2 linked regions of the Rubrivirga marina genome follow. The protein of the gene in region 1 binds, or shares a complex with, the protein of each later gene. Links are inferred from orthologs where the notes say so. Each region holds a gene or a part of one and is shown on either strand. Other genes may lie near its edges. The genes, in order: BSZ37_RS14690 and uvrB.

What was found.
Region 2: the proteins of BSZ37_RS14690 (region 1) and uvrB are in contact, whole or in part, in a crystal structure (PDB 7EGT), measured with the Thermus thermophilus proteins. The link is inferred for Rubrivirga marina from one-to-one orthologs. Residues at the interface, in WP_096412145.1 of Thermus thermophilus: His654, Arg656, Phe657, Gln666, Asp668, Glu669, Lys680, Arg681, Leu682, Ser683, Lys685, Tyr686, Ala687; in WP_096411307.1 of Thermus thermophilus: Glu23, Leu25, Arg26, Asp27, Gly28, Glu29, Arg30, Phe31, Arg55, Glu326, Asp327, Phe328, Glu379, Ser382, Gln383, His398, Gly400, Arg401.

What each region holds. Positions count from the first base shown.
Region 1 is NZ_MQWD01000001.1:3,465,391-3,468,742, forward strand. Bases 42-3,080 are described here. They hold BSZ37_RS14690 (ATP-dependent helicase), read right to left. Parts: upstream 2,727-3,080; coding sequence 357-2,726; downstream 42-356. Other genes in these bases: BSZ37_RS22390 (RDD family protein), read right to left, coding at 42-348; dps (DNA starvation/stationary phase protection protein Dps), read left to right, coding at 2,885-3,080. Outside these bases: more of BSZ37_RS22390, read right to left, coding at 1-41; more of dps, read left to right, coding at 3,081-3,352. UniProt on the Escherichia coli protein: A helicase with DNA-dependent ATPase activity. Unwinds DNA duplexes with 3'-5' polarity. Translocates on single-stranded DNA with 3'-5' polarity. Initiates unwinding more efficiently from a nicked substrate than double-stranded DNA.
Region 2 is NZ_MQWD01000001.1:1,605,116-1,608,365, forward strand. What follows is about bases 102-3,038. They hold uvrB (excinuclease ABC subunit UvrB), read right to left. Parts: upstream 2,644-3,038; coding sequence 559-2,643; downstream 102-558. Other genes in these bases: BSZ37_RS06685 (molybdopterin-dependent oxidoreductase), read right to left, coding at 102-458; BSZ37_RS06695 (response regulator), read left to right, coding at 2,945-3,038. Outside these bases: more of BSZ37_RS06685, read right to left, coding at 1-101; more of BSZ37_RS06695, read left to right, coding at 3,039-3,250. UniProt on the Escherichia coli protein: The UvrABC repair system catalyzes the recognition and processing of DNA lesions. A damage recognition complex composed of 2 UvrA and 2 UvrB subunits scans DNA for abnormalities.

The sequences.
Region 1 (3,352 bases):
CGAGCCAGGGCCCCCGTAGGTCTCCAGCGAGTCGCCGCCCGAGTCGATGAGCCCGTAGGCGATGCCGAACAGGATGAGCGCGCCGACGCCGACGAGCGCGCCGCGGACCGCCCGCCGGAACGGGTGGCGGCTCCCGCGCCGCATCGCGACGAGGAAGAACAGGATCGCCGCCGCCAGCGCCGCCGCGCCGGGCCCGCCGAGGGCGGTGACCAGTCCGGCCAGCAGGAGGTCGATGCCGAGCGCCGCGGCCCGCCGCGCCGGCGTCGCCAGCCGGACGCCGAGGAGGTCCGGGGCAATCCGGAAGGCCGTGGGAGTGACCCGGTCGCGAGGGTCGTCGAGGCGGGCCACCTCCGCCGCTACCCGACGACTTGAAGCCGCGCGAACGCCAGCTTCAGCTTCTTCATCCCGACCGACTTGAAGTTGACCGTCGCCGCGGCCCGCTCCCCCGCCCCCTCGATCGAGATCACCTTCCCATTGCCGAACGACTTGTGGTGGACCTGGACGCCCGGGACGATCTGGGCCTCGCCCTCGTCGTAGACGATCGTCCTCTCGCCGCGCGCGGCCTCGACGGTCTTGGTCCGCGGGCGCGTCTTCCCGTCGTCGGGCCGGAGCGACTGCTTCCAGTAGTTCGGGTCCATCTTCCCGTAGTCGCCGAACCCGCCGTCCGACGTCTGGAACCGGCCGCGGCGGCTCTCGAACTTGCCCCCCGACTCGGTGCGGAGCAGGTCCTCCCCGTCCAGTTCGTCGAGGAACCGGGAGCGGACGCTCGACTGCTGGTCCCCGTAGCGGTAGCGGCTCCGGGCGTAGGTCAGGAAGAGGGCCTCCTCGGCCCGCGTCACACCGACGTAGAGGAGCCGGCGCTCCTCCTCGAGCTCCGTCGCGTCCTGGGCGGCCTTGGCGAGCGGGAACAGCCCTTCCTCGAGCCCGGTCACGAACACGACCTTGAACTCGAGGCCCTTCGACGCGTGGAGCGTCATGAGCGTCACGCGGTTCTCGTCGTCCGAGAGCCGGTCGACGTCGGCCACCAGGCTGACCTCCTGGAGGAACTCGGAGAGCGTCCGCGGCTCGCCCGTCGGGTCGCCCCCGGCGAACTCGGCGACGGCGTTGAGGAGCTCGTGGACGTTCTCGAGCCGCGCGAGGGCCTCGGGCGTGTTCTGGTCGCGGAGGTCCTGGAGCAGCCCGGTCTCCTGGATGAACTCGCGGGCGAGCTCGTCGGCCGGCGCCGTCCCCGCCTTCGAGGCGAACCGCGAGACGAGGAAGCCGAACCCCTCGACGGCCTTCGACGCGCGAGCGCTGAGGCCCGCGCCGCCCGGGTCCTGGACGGCCTGCCAGAGCGCCACGCGGTGCTCCGTCGCGTAGTCGCGGAGTTGGTCGATGGTCTTCGCCCCGACCCCACGCGTCGGCGTGTTGATGACGCGGAGCAGCGAGGCCTCGTCGGTCGGGTTGACGGCGAGGCGGAGGTAGGCGAGCGCGTCCTTGATCTCCTTGCGTTGGTAGAAGCTCGTCCCGCCGACCATCCGGTACGGGATGCCGCCCCGCCGGAGCGCCTCCTCGATCGACCGCGACTGAGCGTTCGTCCGGTACAGCACGGCCACGTCGCTCCACGAGATGCCGGTGCGGGAGCGGATGTCGCGGATGGTCCGCTCGACCTTTTGGGCCTCGTCGCGCTCGCTCAGGGCCTCCATCAGGACGATCGGGTCGCCCTCGTCGTTGTCGGTCCAGAGCGTCTTGTCGAGCTGCTTCGCGTTCCCCTTGATGACGGCGTCCGCGAGGCGGACGATCCGCTGGGTGCTCCGGTAGTTCTGCTCGAGTCGGATTTCCTTCGCGCCCGGGTAGTCCTTCTGGAACGAGAGGATGTTCTGGATGTCGGCCCCGCGGAAGGCGTAGATCGACTGGGCGTCGTCGCCGACGACGCAGAGGTTGTGGTGGTCGGCCGCGAGGAGCTTGGCGAGGACGTACTGCGTCCGGTTGGTGTCCTGGTACTCGTCGATGTGGAGGAATCGCCAGCGGCGCTGGTACTCCTTGAGGATGTCCGGATGCTGCTCGAAGAGGCGGATGGGCCAGCCGAGCAGGTCGTCGAAGTCCATCGCGTTGGCCTTCCGGAGCGCGGCGGCGTAGGGCGTGTACAGCTTCGAGGCGGCCTCGGTGAACGGGTCCCCCGCCAGTCGGGCGTACTCGTCGGGCCCGACCATGGCGTTCTTCGCGCTCGAGATCGCGCTCCGCACCGACCGCGGCGTGACGCGCTTCGGGTCGATCCCGTACCGCGTCATGAGCTCCTTGATCAAGCGCTCCGTGTCGTCGGAGTCGTAGATCGTGAAGTCGCGCGAGAACCCGATGTGGTCGGCCTCCCTGCGGAGGACGCGGGCGAAGATGGAGTGGAACGTCCCGATCCACATCCCCTTGGCCTCGTCGCCCACGAGGTCGACCACGCGCGACCGCATCTCGCGGGCGGCCTTGTTGGTGAACGTGAGCGCGAGGATCTGGCTCGGCCACGCCTGCTTCGACGCCAGGAGGTAGGCGATCCGGTGCGTGAGCGTCCGCGTTTTTCCAGAGCCCGGCCCCGCGATGATCATGACCGGGCCCTCGGTCGTCCGGGCCGCCTCGGCCTGGACGGGGTTGAGCCCTCCCAAGAGGGCCTCGGCCTCCGAGCGGTCCGCCTCGGTGGGCTGGCGGGGGGAGGCGGAGGGGGTACGGTCGGGGTCGGGTCGGAGAGCGAACGTCTTCATCGGATCGGAGTCGGCTGCCGAAACCTAGCGCCGATGAGGGCCCGACCCGGTGAAGACGCGGACGCCCCGTAGGGCGCCCCCGCAGACACGGGGGCTTCACGGATCTGCCCCTCCCAGCCCCGGTTGAACGACGGCCCCCTCTCCACTCTCCCCCTCTCATGGCTGCCACCAGCAAGACCGCCCAGATCCCGTACTCCACCCGCCTCGACATCGCCGAGGACGACCGGCACAAGCTGGTCACGATGCTCAACGAGACGCTCGCGGCGACCTCCGACCTGTACTCCCAGACGAAGCAGGCCCACTGGAACGTCAAGGGCAAGGACTTCTACCAGCTCCACCTCCTCTACGACGAGCTCGCCGAGAAGCTCGAGGAGCCGCTCGACCTCGTCGCCGAGCGGATCGTCCTCCTCGGCGGCTACGCGTACGGCACGGTCCGGATGGCCGCCGAGGCGAGCCCGATCGCCCCGTTCCCGGGCACCGACCAGGAGGGCGACCAGGACACGTTCAACGACCCGTCGTTCCTGACCACGCTCGCCGACCGCTGGGCCCAGTACGCCGACCACATCCGCGAGATGGACAAGAAGGCCGACGACATCGGTGACCCCGGCACGGCCGACCTCTACGAC
Region 2 (3,250 bases), 1.9 Mb from region 1 along the record:
CCGTAGGCGAACGCCTCGCCGTTTTTCGAGCACGTGTCGAGGCTCTCGAAGGCGACGTGCGCCGCGCCGTCGGCCACGCCCGCCTCGGCGAGCACGTCGGCCAGGCGGACGCCCGACCAACGGCCGTTGCCGAGCGCGCCGGCGCCCCAGGGCTCCTCGCCCGGCGTCGGCGCGAGCGCGTGCATCTCGGTCCGTCGGTTGCCCGCGCAGCAGAGGACGGCGTCGACCTCGGCCTGCTCGAACCGGCCCAGGTCCGCCAGGCTCAGCGACAGCTCCCGCTCGACGAGGCCGTCGACGACGAGCCGGAAAGTCGCGGGGTCGGGCTCCGGCGTCGTCCCGTGCGTACGGACGTACAGGAGGTCGGGCGGCGTCCGGAACGACCGCGTGAGCGCCTCGGGGAGCGGCTCGGCGTTGGGCGGGTCCCCGGAAAGGACGACGAGGTCGGGCGGGAGCGGCATCGAAGTGAGGAGGGGGCGAGGGCAATCTCGCCTTCTCTCCCCAGCGGTGCCCCCGCCCGCCTCGGCGGATCCGCCGGCTGCGTCACCGAGGCGGGCGGACTCAGGCGGCGAGATCGGCCTCGATCTGGGCGATCGAGTCGCGGAGCTCGGCGGCCTTCTCGAACTCGAGGTTCTCCGCCGCCGCGTCCATCTCGCGCGTGAGCTGGGCCACGAGGTCCCGCTTCTGGTCGTCCGTGAGGTACTTCACGACGGGGTCCGCGACCTTCGGGAGCTGGTCGGGGCCGGCGTAGTAGCTCACCTTCTCCTTGGCCCGGCGCTCGTCCTGCTCCGCCTTGTGGTCGGCGATGGCCGTGCCGCGGCGGACGTCGTCGATCGACTTCGTAACCGTCATCGGCGTGATCCCGTGCTCCTCGTTGTAGGCCCGCTGGATGTCGCGGCGGCGGTCGGTCTCCTCCATCATGCGCGCCATCGAGTCCGTCACGCGGTCGGCGTAGAGGACGACGAGGGAGTCGGCGTTGCGGGCGGCGCGGCCGGCGGTCTGGATCAAGGACCGCTCCGAGCGGAGGAACCCCTCCTTGTCGGCGTCGAGGATGGCCACGAGGTTGACCTCGGGCAGGTCGAGGCCCTCGCGGAGCAGGTTGATGCCGACGAGCACGTCGAACTCGCCGAGGCGGAGGTCCCGGAGGATGTCGACCCGCTCGAGCGCGTCGATGTCGGAGTGGAGGTACCGGACGCGGACGCCGAAGCTGTCGAGGTAGTCGGTGAGGTCCTCGGCCATCCGCTTCGTGAGCGTGGTGACCAGCACCCGTCCGCCGGCCTTGACGCGGTCGCGAATCTCCGCCAGCAGGTCGTCGATCTGGCCCTCGACGGGGCGGACCTCCACGTGCGGGTCGAGCACGCCGGTCGGCCGGATGATCTGCTCGACCACGACGCCGCCCGACGTCTCGAGCTCGTAGTCGGCCGGCGTGGCCGAGACGAACGTGACGGCGTGGTGGAAGGTCTCGAACTCCTCGAACGTCAGCGGCCGGTTGTCCATGGCGCTCGGCAGCCGGAAGCCGTGCTCGACGAGGTTCAGCTTCCGCGCGCGGTCGCCGTTGTACATGCCGCGGACCTGCGGGACGGTCACGTGGCTCTCGTCGATCACGATCTGCCAGTCGTCGCCGTGGTTCTTCTGGAAGTAGTCGAGGAGGCAGTACGGGCGCGTGCCGGGCTCGCGACCGTCCATGTGGCGCGAGTAGTTCTCGATCCCGGAGCAGTACCCGATCTCCTTGATCATCTCGATGTCGAAGAGCGTCCGCTGCTCCAGCCGCTCGGCGGCGACGAGGTTGCCGTCGTTGCGGAGGATGGCGAGCCGCCAGCGGAGCTCCTCCTGAATGCCGGCGATGGCGCGGTCGACTTGGTCCTGCGGCGTGACGAAGTGCTTGGCCGGGTAGATCGTGAGCGTGTCCTGCTCGAACGACAGCTCCTCGCCCGTGACCGGGTTGATCCGCGCGATCCGCTCGACCTCGTCGCCCCAGAACTGGATGCGGTAGGCCTGGTCCTCGAAGTAGGCCGGGAACACCTCGACCACGTCGCCGCGCACGCGGAACGTGCCAGGCGTGAAGTCGACGTCGTTCCGGTTGTAGAACACGTGGACGAGCTCCATCAGCAGCTCGTCGCGGTCGCGCTCCTGGCCGGGCGAGACCTGGACGATCCGCTTTTTGTACTCGTCCGGGTTGCCGAGGCCGTAGATGCACGACACGGACGCCACGATGACCACGTCCTGCCGGCCCGAGACGAGCGCCGACGTGGCCCGGAGTCGGAGCCGGTCGATCTCCTCGTTGATCGCCATGTCCTTCTCGATGTACGTGTCGGACGAGACGATGTAGGCCTCGGGCTGGTAGTAGTCGTAGTAGGAGATGAAGAACTCGACGGCGTTCTCGGGGAAGAACTGCCGGAACTCGGCGTAGAGCTGGGCCGCGAGCGTCTTGTTGTGCGAGATCACCAGCGTCGGCTTGCCGACGTTGCGGATGACGTTGGCCATCGTGAACGTCTTGCCGGTGCCCGTCGCGCCGAGGAGTGTCTGGTAGGGGTCGCCGCGGAAGAGGCCCTCGGTGAGCTCGCCGATGGCGCGGGGCTGGTCGCCCATCGGCTGGAACGCCGTCGAGAGCTTGAAGGGCGAGTCGATGCGGGTGATCGAGGCCATCGGGGTCCGTGGTGGGGCAGCCGGGAAGAATCGCACGCCGGGCTGACGACGGTGTGTCGCAGCCCTCGGTCTACCGGGCACCCCGCGTCGGGTTCGCCGTGGCCCCGCCCGCCTCGGCCCCGAGGTGGGCGGACTGGTGCGACCGAGTGGCGCGCGAGCGTGTCATCACGGCTTGGTAAAGTGCGGCCGCGGATCCGTCGGGCGCCGCTGGCATGACGGAGGGTGGCCGCCCTGGCCCGTGGCCGGCCGACTTATCCGGACGGCCGCGGGGGCCGATACCGTCGCCCCCCCTCCCGCCACTGTGACGACTCCCTCCCCGCAGGCCGCTGAGCCGGCCTGGATCGCGCGCCGTTCGTGCGCCCCGCGTCGCCGCCGCGCGCTCCTCGCCGACACCGACGAGCCGACGCTGACCATCGTGGGGCATCGGCTCTCGCGCGCCGGCTTCTCGGTGCGGACGGAGCGGACCGGCCCGGACGCGCTCGACGCCGTGCTGGAGGCAGCCCCCGACGTGGTCGTGGCGGCCTCGCGGCTCCCGGGGCTCGACGGGCTCCGGCTGTTCGAGCGGCTCCGCGACGAGATGGAGGCCCCACCGCCCGTCGTCCTCGTG